DNA from 3 places in the Streptomyces sp. NPDC096310 genome. Region 2 is predicted to be linked to each of the others. Evidence: riboswitches for the same ligand, from Rfam matches in the RefSeq annotation. Region 2 holds a riboswitch; each other region holds the start of a gene.

Region 1 (3,266 bases), on a different contig from region 2:
AGTCCCGGACGGGATGGGCCTGGTCGCTGTAGCCGAGGTCGGCGGCGAGCGCGGGCCTCGTCGGTGGGGCGGGCGAGGGGCCGGATCGCGGGGTCCGTCCTGATCCGGTCGACGAGGGCATGGCGCGCAGGGCCGCGTGGGGCGCGCCGGGTGCCGAGGAGGGCACGTCGGGGGCGACGGGGCTGCCGGCCAGGACGGTCGGCTCGATGGTGCCGAGGGACCTGACGGTGCACGCGTGGGACCTGGCGCGGGCGACGGGCCAGCCGTACGAGCCGGAGGCGGCGCTCGTCGGGGTGCTGGTGGCGGAGTTCGGGGCGCTGGCGCCGACGGCCCGGCGGATGGGGATGTCCGGGGAGCCGGTGGCGGAGGGCGCCGCTCCGTTCGATGTGCTGCTGGCGCTGACGGGGCGCGGCCCGGGCTGGACGCCGCAGCGGTAGGCCTCGGCGGGCCTGGCCGGCCTGCGGGCCCCCGGTGGGGCGTGCGGGTCTTCAGGGCCTTGTGGGTGGCGGCAAGGATTCGGCGTCCGCAGGGCGGGCACACGGTCGGCGAGTACCACTTTCGACAGTAAGTGGGCGAAGAGGAGGGGACATGGAGATATCCGGCATTTTCGTTGCCGTCGTCGTCGGCATCGTCATCGGTGTGCTCGGCCGGCTCGTGGTGCCCGGGCGCCAGCGCATCGGGGTGCTGTGGACCATCGGCGTCGGTATCGTCGCGGCGCTCGTCGGTACGTTCATCGCGGCGGCGTTCGGCGTCGCGGACACCAAAGGCTTCGACTGGATCGAGCTGATCATCCAGGTCGGCCTGGCGGCCGTGGGGGTGGCCGCGCTGGACCGAGCCAAGGGCCGCGGCTGATTCTCAGATTTCCTCTCCGGTGCCTTCGCCGGCGAGCGGACGGCCGCTGAGCAGGTTCCAGCGGCCGTCCCGTCCGGTGAACTCGGTGGCGGTGAGCGGCCGTACGTCGAACCGCCAGAACGTTCCGGCGGCCGTGCCGAGCGCGTGGACGGTGGCGGCGCGGACGATGTCCGGCTCGGCCACGGCGACCACCCGGGGGGTGTTCTGCCCCAGCGCGTCGAGCCAGCGGCCGACGCGGGCCTGGAGCGCGAGCAGGGACTCACCGCCGTGCGGCGCGGCGGCGGGGTCGGCGAGCCAGGCGCTCACCGCCCGCGGTTCCGCGGCGGCGACCTCGTCGAGGGTCCTGCCCCGCCAGCGGCCCATCGCCCAGGGCGCGAGGTCGGGCAGCGGCCGCGCGTCCAGGCCGAGCAGGCGGGCGGTCGTACGGCAGCGGGGCGAGGGCGAGACGTACACGGCGGCGGTACGGGCGCCGCGGAGGAAGTCCTCCCGTACGGCCTCGGTCTGACGTACCCCGGCGGTGTCCACCGCGCTGTCCTGCCCGGCCCCGGGGTCGCCCACCGCGCCGGGGGCGTTCCCGGGGGTGTCCGCGGGGCCGTCGTACCCGGGGCCGTCCCCGGGCGCCTCGGGCCGCCGGACTTCCGGTGGTTCCTCGCCGAAGCGGGCCGCGCGCAGGGCCGGTCCCATGGCGGGTGAGATGAGCAGCACGCGGATCGTCATGGCAAGGGCCCCCTTGGCCCGTCTGCCGGTTCGCGGTACCTTCACGTCGATATCCACGACGGCGAGACGGAAGTCCGGTGAGATTCCGGCACGGTCGCGCCACTGTATGCCGGGTGCCGGCCGCGTGCCATGCGGCGGGGGCCCGGTGAGTCAGACCCGAAGGCCGTCGTTCGAGCTCCATGAAACGGGACGCGAGTTCCCCAAGGAGGATCTGCCATGGCTCAGTCCATAGCGTCTGCGAACGCGGCCGTCGCGCCCACCTCGTCCACCGTCGCCGTACCGGCTCCGCTTCCGCTGCGCGCCGTTCTGCCGTGGGCGGTCTTCGTCGGCACCCTGATGCTGGTGCTGCTCTACTTCGTCGGCGCCGAACAGGGCGCGACGTCGGTGATCTCCGGTTCCGGTGTGCACGAGTGGGTGCACGACGGCCGTCATCTGCTCGGTTTCCCCTGCCACTGACCTGACGGCGATCACGGAGCACGGAGATTACGGAGATATACGCGCATGCATGCCTCCACCGTCAGAATCATCCTGGTCCGCGGCATGGTCGCGGGCGTGCTGGCCGGGCTTCTCGCCTTCGCGCTGGCCTACTTCGCGGGTGAGCCGTCCGTACGGGACTCCATCGCCCAGGAGGAGGCCCGGTCCGCCCCGGCGCATCACCACGGCGCGGCACCGGACTCCGGCGCGGCCGGGGAGGAGGAAGAGGAACTGGTCAGCAGGCCCGTCCAGTCGACGTTCGGACTCGCCACCGGTGTACTGGTGTACGGGGTGGCCCTGGGCGGTATCGCCTCGCTGGTCTTCGCCGTGAGCCTGGGCAGGATCGGCCGGTTCGGTCCACGGGCGACCGCGGCGCTGGTCGCGGGCGCCGCCTTCACGACCGTCTGTCTGGTGCCGTTCCTGAAGTATCCGGCGGCGCCGCCCGCCGTCGGCAGCCCGGACACCATCGGCAGACGCACCACGCTGTTCTTCCTGATGATCCTGCTCAGCGTGTTGCTGGCGGTCATCGCCGTCATCGCGGGCCGACGGCTGGCGCCCCGGCTCGGCAACTGGAACGCGTCGCTCGCCGCCGGTGGCGGTTACGTGGCCGTGGTGGCCGTCGCCTGTCTGGTGCTGCCCGGCAACACCGACGCCGTTCCCGCGTCCTTCCCCGCCGCGCTGCTGTGGGAGTTCAGGCTCGCGTCGCTCGGTGTGCAGGCGCTGCTGTGGACGGCCTTCGGGCTGATCTTCGGCGTACTGGCCGAGCGCGCGCTCCGGCCGCGGGCGGCTGCCGTCCCCGCGCCGGCCGCCGGGACCGTGGGGACCTCGGGGACCGGGGCCTCGGGGGCCGGGACCATGGGGGAGGTCACTCGCTGACGCCCACCACGTGGCGTACCGTCTCCGGCGCCGCCATGAAGTCGAGCATGGCGCGGGCGACATCGGCGCGGGCGATGCGGTTGCCGGGCGGGCCCGCGTCGATCGCGTGCCGGTAGATGCCTCGGCCCGCGCCGTTCGTCAGCCGGGGCGGCCGTACCGACGTCCAGTCGAGGTCGCTGTCGGCCAGGGTCCGTTCCATCAGCTCCAGGTCCGTGTACACCTCCCTGAGGATCACCCACATCATGGGCGTGATCACCCGGTGTGCGAGCCATGTCTGCGCCACACCCGTACGGTTCAGCGGCGCCGCGCTCACCACGACGAGGCGCCGCACCCCGGCCGCCGACATC
Region 2 (3,266 bases):
CGGCCGCGCCCGTGGGTGGTGCTCGGTCTGACCTGCACCGTCGTGGCGTCGACCGTCGCCACCAGCCGGCTGCCCGTGGAGGACTTCATCGGCACCCCGCACTGGACGTTCCTGGAGATCGGCTGGTTCGGGGTGCTGCTGCTCTTCGACGCCGGGCTGGGGCCGACGCTGGTCTTCATCGGCGGCCATCTCGCCGTGACGCTCGGTCAGTTGCTGCTCGCCGGGGTGCCGACCCGTGAGGCCGCCTCCGGGATGGCCGTCAGCGCCCTGGCCATCTGCACCTTCCAGGTGGCCGCCGCGATGCTCGCCCGGTCGCTCGGGGAGTGCGCCGCCGCCGCGAGCGCCACAGGGCGCGAACAGGAGCGCGTCCGTACGGAGGCCGCCGTCGCCGCCCAGGTCCACGCCGACCAGCGGGCCCGCTACGCCGAACTCGGCCGCTCCGTCCTGCCGTTGCTGACCGGGCTCGCGGACGGTGCGCTCGACCCGGGGGACGGGGCGGTACGGCGCCGCTCCGCCGTCGAGGCCGCGCGGCTGCGGCGGCTCTTCGCGGAGCGCGACCACGCGCACGATCCGCTGCTCCACGAACTACGGGCCGGTATCGACGTCGCCGAACGCCAGGGCGTCGACGTACAGCTCGCCGTACGCGGGGCCTCGGCCCCGGTGGACCGGCGGCTGCGCCGCGCGCTCACCGAGCCGGTGCTCGCCGCGCTGGCGACCGCCGAGCACAGCGCCCGCGCCACGGTGGTGCGCAGCGGCGGCCTGGTGCGGGTGAGCGTGGTGACGGACGGCCCGGCGACGGCGCTGACGGAGATCCCGGACGCGGCCGAGCAGGGGGTGCGGGTGCGTACCGTACGCAGCGAGGGGCGGCTGCTGGTCGAGGCGTCCTGCGTCCTCGACACCGCTGCCGACGGAGCCGCTGCGAGCGACGGCGCCGCTCCGGGCGGCAGGGTCGCTTCGGCCGGCGCCGGCGGCGCCGACGACGTGGTCGCCGCCGTCCCCGGCGCCCGGGGTCACAGCTCGTCCAGCGATGTCAGCCCGTCCTGAATGGCCCGCGCGACCAGATTGGCCTTGGTCGTCGCGGGCCGGCCCGCGTTGGCGTACTTGATCCTGACCCGCTCCAGATAGGTGTTCACCGTACGGACCGAGAGCCCCAGGCTCGCCCCGACCATCGCCTTGGACTCCGACTGGAACCACTCCAGCAGCACCTCCACCTCACGCGGGGTGAGCGCGGGCCGCCCCTTGCGCGCGTCGCTGCCGAACGCCCCGGCCAGCGCGGGCGGGGTGTACGGGCGGCAGTCGGCCGCCGCCAGGGTCGCCGCCATGAGGTGCCGTTCGCCCTCCGCCTTGGTGAGGTAGGTGAACGCGCCCAGATCCAGACAGGTCAGCGCGGTCTCCTGGCTGTCCTGCATGGTGTAGACGATCACCTGCCGCTCCCGCGCGACGAGTTGCCGCAGCTCGGGGTAGGCGGGCAGCCCTGCCGACCTGCCCGGGCCGAGCTGGAGGTCCAGCACCACGACGTCCGCGTCCCGCCCTGGCCCGCTCGTCGCCACCGACAGATCGGGGCCCTTGGCGGTCACCGCGATCGGCCGCTCCGATGCCGCGTACCAGGACTCGATGCCCGCGAGGACCACGGGATGGTCGTCGATCAGGGCGACCTTCACGGGCGCGGTTTCGGCCATGCCCCATTGTCCGCCGCGCGGGCCGCCACCGGGCGGAAAGCGCCGGAAAGTGCCGCAGGGGGGCGGGAAAACGCCTGTGATAGCTTGCCGAGGCCAGTCGAACCCATGTACGTGGGTCAGGGAATCCGGTGCGAATCCGGAGCTGACGCGCAGCGGTGAGGGCGACGGGCGGGGCATCGGCCACTGGACGGCAGTCCGGGAAGGCGCTCCCGTCCGGATGACCCCGAGTCCGAAGACCTGCTGGCGGCCTCCGTCCGCGTCCCGTGGCGGGGGAGCACCGTACGACCGGGCTCCGCGCATGGGCCCTCGACGCAGAGGAACGACTCCGTGCCGATCGCACGCCTTGCCCGCCGTACCACTCTTCTCCTCGCGGCCGGCGCCCTGTTGCTGACCGGCTGCGGCGGACAGGGGACGACCACCACCCGGGACAGCGCCTCCGGGGCCGGATCGGGTTCCGGGGCGGAGGCCAGGTCCGGGGCCGCCGGTTATCCCCGTACCGTCACCAACTGCGGTCAGAAGGTACGGATCGACGCGCCGCCCGAGCGGGCCGTCTCGCTCAACCAGGGCACCACGGAGATCATGCTCTCCCTCGGCCTCGGTGACCGGATGGCCGGCACCGCCACCTGGACGGACCCGCTGCCCAAGGGGCTGGAGAAGGAGAATGCCGAGGTCGAGCGGCTGGCCGACAACAATCCGTCCTTCGAGAAGGTCCTCGACACCGAGCCCGACTTCGTCGCCTCCTCCTTCGAATCCACCCTGGGCAAGGGCGGTGTGGCCACGCGCGCGCAGTTCGGGAAGCTGGGCGTGCCGACCTATGTCTCCCCGTCCGACTGCGCCAAGGACAACTCCGGCGACACCGACGGATCGCGCGCGACGCCGCTGACGATGGAGGACATCTACGGCGAGATCCGCGATCTGGCCAGGGTGTTCGACGTCGAGGAGCGGGGCGCCACGCTCGTCCGGAGCCTGAAGGAACGGATGAACAAGGCGGTCGCCGGGATCGACACCAAGAAGGCGGCGGAGACCACCTTCCTCTACTGGTTCGCCAACTCCGAGGCCCCCTACATGGGCGGCTGCTGCGGGGCGCCCGGCATCATCACGCGGACCGTCGGTGCCAAGAACGTCTTCGACTCCACCCATGACGAGTGGCCCCAGATCAACTGGGAGACGGTCGCCGACCGGAACCCGGACTTCCTGGTGATCGGGGATCTCTCCCGCAGGTCGGAGACGGCCGAGACGGCGGCCAAGAAGATCGAGTTCCTGGAGACCAACCCGGCCACCAGGAACATGGACGCGGTGAAGCACCGGCGGTACGTCCGGCTCAGCGGCCAGGCGATGAACCCGAGCATCCGTACGGTGGAGGGCGTCGAGCGGGTGGCGGCGGCGCTGCGCGCGTACGCGCCCGCCGCGTGAAAACCACGGAACGGGCGTCGGGGACGCCCGCCGCGCCGCACGCGTCCCCGGACCCGTCCGCACCGTCCGCCCCGGCCCAGGACGGCCGGTTCCACCGGATCCGGACGGCGGCCTGGCTCCGCCCGGCAGGCTGGGCCTGTGCCCTCGCCGCGCTCGCGCTCTCCGTCGCCGTGG
Region 3 (3,266 bases), on a different contig from region 2:
GTGGATCATGGCGTCGGCGCCGAAACCGCCGTCGTGCTCGGCCGCCTGGATCCAGCGGTACGCGGCCAGGTAGTGGTGCGAGGGCGGCAGATCGGGGTCGTGGTAGATCGCGATCGGATTCTCGCCGAAGCCGCGCGGCGGCTGGATGAGGATCAGCAGATTGCCGCGCCGCAGGGCGGCGAGCACGATGTCGCCGTCCGGGTCGCCGCCCGCGCCGACGCGGCTGCGGTCGAGGAACATCTCGCCGGGCGGCGGCCCCCAGTGCCGCTCGACGGAGGCCCGCAGACCGGCGGGGAGCAGTTCGTACCAGCGCCGGTAGTCGGCCGCCGGTATACGGACGGGGTTGCGGGCGAGCTGCTCCTCGGTGAGCCATTCCTGGTCGTGGCCGCCCGCGTCGATGAGCGCGCGGATCAGCTCGTCGCCGTCGCCGGACTCCAGACCGGGCACGGGCTCGTCCGCCTCCGTACCGAAGTCGTATCCCTCGGCGACCAGCCGGCGCAGCAGCGCGACGGCGCTGGCGGGGGTGTCGAGGCCGACGGCGTTGCCGATGCGGGAGTGCTTGGTGGGGTACGCGGAGAGGACCAGCGCGACGCGCTTCTCGGCGTTCGTACGGTGGGCGAGCGAGGCGTGGCGTACGGCGATCCCGGCGACGCGCGCGGCCCGCTCGGGGTCGGGTACGTAGGCGGGCAGTCCGTCCTCGTCGATCTCCTTGAAGGAGAACGGGACGGTGATCAGCCGGCCGTCGAACTCCGGTACGGCGACCTGCGAGGCCGCGTCGAGCGGCGTCAGCCCCTCGTCGCTCTCCTCCCAGGCAGCGCGGCTGCTGGTGAGGCAGAGGGCCTGGAGGATCGGTACGTCGAGTGCGGCGAGCGCGCCCGCGTCCCACGCCTCGTCGTCGCCGCCCGCCGACGCCTGGGCGGGCTTGGTGCCCCCGGCGGCGAGCACGGTGGTGACGATGGCATGCGCCTCGCCGAGGGCGGCCAGCAGCTCCGGCTCGGGGGCGCGCAGGGACGAGACGAAGAGCGGCAGGGGCCGGGCCCCGGCGTCCTCGATCGCCGAGCACAGCGTCTCGACGAAGGCGGTGTTGCCGCTCATGTGGTGCGCGCGGTAGTAGAGGACCGCGACGGTCGGGGCCACCTCGGCCACGGAATGGCCTGGCCGGCCGAAGCGCGGCGGCCTGACCTTGCGCTCCAGCCGTCCCCAGGTGGGCGCGGCGGCGGGCGGCTCGAAGCCGTGGCCGGTCAGCAGGACGGTGTCGGAGAGGAACCGCGCGAGCTGGTCCAGGTTGGCGGGCCCGCCGTGGGCGAGATAGGCGTGCGCCTCGGCGGCGATCCCGATGGGGACGGTGGACGCCTCCATGAGCTGTGCGTCGGGCGCCTGTTCGCCGGTGAGGACGACGACGGGGATGTCCCGGGCGAGGAGGGCGTCGATGCCGTCCTGCCAGGCGCGCAGACCGCCGAGGAGCCGTACGACGACGAGGTCGGCGCCCTCCAGCAGCGCGGGCAGTTCGTCGAGCGCGAGCCGGGCCGGGTTGGCGAACCGGTACGGGACCGGGCCGTCCGCCGCGTTGGCGGCGCGGGCGCTGAGCAGATCGGTGTCGGACGTCGACAGGAGCAGAAGCATGCGGCGTCTGGCCTTCCTCGGGGTCCGCGCCCCGGGCGGGTGTGGAGGACGGCGGGAGTTCCTGGCTCACCCGACGGCCGGAGCTGTCGGGTTCACAGTGGCGGGACCGCGCCGGGTTCGCACCGGGCTTCCTCCCCATGACGCCGTCACTGGCGTGTGACGGGCCTGACGGGCCCGCCGTCTGCATAGTAAGTGCTGAGGTCACGGGCGGGGGAGGGCGCCTCGTCGGGGCGGCGGACGAGGAGGGGGCGGGCGGGGGCCACGTGGGTATGCTCGCGGCCATGCCGCCCACCTCGCCAACACCCGTGAACCGGGACGAAGCCGCCGCGCGCGCTCCGGTCGGGGGCGCGGTGCGCGATGTCGTACGGGAACGGGGTGACGCCTGCCCCGGCGCGCTGCGGCTGCACCGTGCCGACGACGGGTTCCTGGCCAGACTCCGGCTGCCCGCAGGGCTGTTGACGCACCGTCAGGCGCTCGCCCTGGCGGATGCGGCGGAGCGTCTGGGCGACGGTCGTCTGGACCTCACGTCCCGGGGCAATGTCCAGCTCCGGGGGCTCGGCGCGAGCTGCGGCGGTGAGCTGGCGGCGCTGCTGCACGAGGCGGATCTGCTGCCGTCGGAGGAGCACGAGCGGGTCCGGAACATCGTCGCCTCACCGCTGGCCGGACTCGACGGACTCGGCGCCGGGGACGTGCCGTCGTGGGCCCGGCGGCTGGACGGGCTGCTGTGCGCGAGCGAGGCGGCGGCGGAGCTTTCCGGGCGCTTCCTGTTCGCGCTGGACGACGGCCGGGGCGATGTGGCGACGCTGGGCGCGGATGTGACGTTGCTCGCACGGCGGGACGGCACGGCAACGGTACAGATCGGTATGAATCACCCGCCGTTCGGAGACCAGCCGGTACGGGCGGTACGCGTCCCGGCCGCCGACGCCCCGCGCGCGGCCCTGCTGGCGGCGGAGACCTTCCGCACGGCGGCGGAGGCGAGCGGCACGGGCGCCTGGCGCGTACGGGACTTGCCCGCCGTGGTGGCCCGCGGGCTGCCCGCCGCGGTGACGGAGCGCCTGACGGCGGCCGGGATCACGGTCCTGACAGGGGACTTGGCGGGAGTCCCGACGGGGGACTCGGCGGGGGACCTGACGGGGGATGCGGAGGAGACGCGGGAGGGCGCACGGGTGCCCGTCCCCGGGCTGATCCCCTCCCCCGACGGGACGGTCGCGCTCTCCGCGTACCCCCGGCTGGGGCGGCTGAGCGTGGCGCAGTGGCGGCATCTGCTGTACGGGGGCGGCGGCCTGCGGCTGACTCCCTGGCGCGGGGTGATCGTTCCCGGCCTGGCCCCGGACGACGCCGCCGGTCTCCTCGGGCGCCTCCGTACCGCCGGCCTGGTCACCGAGCCCGGCTCCCCCTGGCTCGGTGTCGGCGCCTGCACCGGGCGGCCCGGGTGCGCCAAGGCGCTCGCGGACGTACGGGCGGACGCCGCCGCGTCCGTGACCACCGCCCCCGCCGCGGACCTGGATCAGGACAGTGACCGGCACAGCGACCGGACCGGGCTGCCCGTGTACTGGTCGGGGTGCGCGCGGCGCTGCGGTCATCCGCAGGGCGAACGGGTGGACATGGTCGCGACCGGCGAGGGCCGCTACACCGTCTCCGTA

Evidence for each region. Region 2 has a riboswitch for cobalamin ahead of ACIQ7D_RS11910 (ABC transporter substrate-binding protein). Riboswitches for the same ligand answer to the same signal wherever they lie in the genome.
Region 1: linked by a shared signal. The riboswitch ahead of ACIQ7D_RS34320 (CbtB-domain containing protein) and the one ahead of ACIQ7D_RS11910 (ABC transporter substrate-binding protein) in region 2 are both predicted to bind cobalamin.
Region 3: linked by a shared signal. The riboswitch ahead of cobN (cobaltochelatase subunit CobN) and the one ahead of ACIQ7D_RS11910 (ABC transporter substrate-binding protein) in region 2 are both predicted to bind cobalamin.

Annotation. Positions count from the first base shown of each region.
Region 1 covers NZ_JBIWFO010000032.1:43,276-46,541, reverse strand. The annotation lists gene ACIQ7D_RS34335 (hypothetical protein) at 120-437, shown strand; gene ACIQ7D_RS34330 (GlsB/YeaQ/YmgE family stress response membrane protein) at 589-852, shown strand; gene ACIQ7D_RS34325 (histidine phosphatase family protein) at 856-1,569, opposite strand; cobalamin riboswitch at 1,592-1,748, shown strand; gene ACIQ7D_RS34320 (CbtB-domain containing protein) at 1,786-2,025, shown strand; gene ACIQ7D_RS34315 (CbtA family protein) at 2,071-2,919, shown strand; gene ACIQ7D_RS34310 (NAD(P)-dependent oxidoreductase) at 2,909-3,266, opposite strand, start outside.
Region 2 covers NZ_JBIWFO010000004.1:199,356-202,621, reverse strand. The annotation lists gene ACIQ7D_RS11920 (hypothetical protein) at 1-1,044, shown strand, start outside; gene ACIQ7D_RS11915 (DNA-binding response regulator) at 1,011-1,679, opposite strand; cobalamin riboswitch at 1,757-1,939, shown strand; gene ACIQ7D_RS11910 (ABC transporter substrate-binding protein) at 2,007-3,092, shown strand; gene ACIQ7D_RS11905 (FecCD family ABC transporter permease) at 3,191-3,266, shown strand, end outside.
Region 3 covers NZ_JBIWFO010000032.1:31,570-34,835, forward strand. The annotation lists gene cobN (cobaltochelatase subunit CobN) at 1-1,623, opposite strand, end outside; cobalamin riboswitch at 1,658-1,818, opposite strand; gene cobG (precorrin-3B synthase) at 1,905-3,266, shown strand, end outside.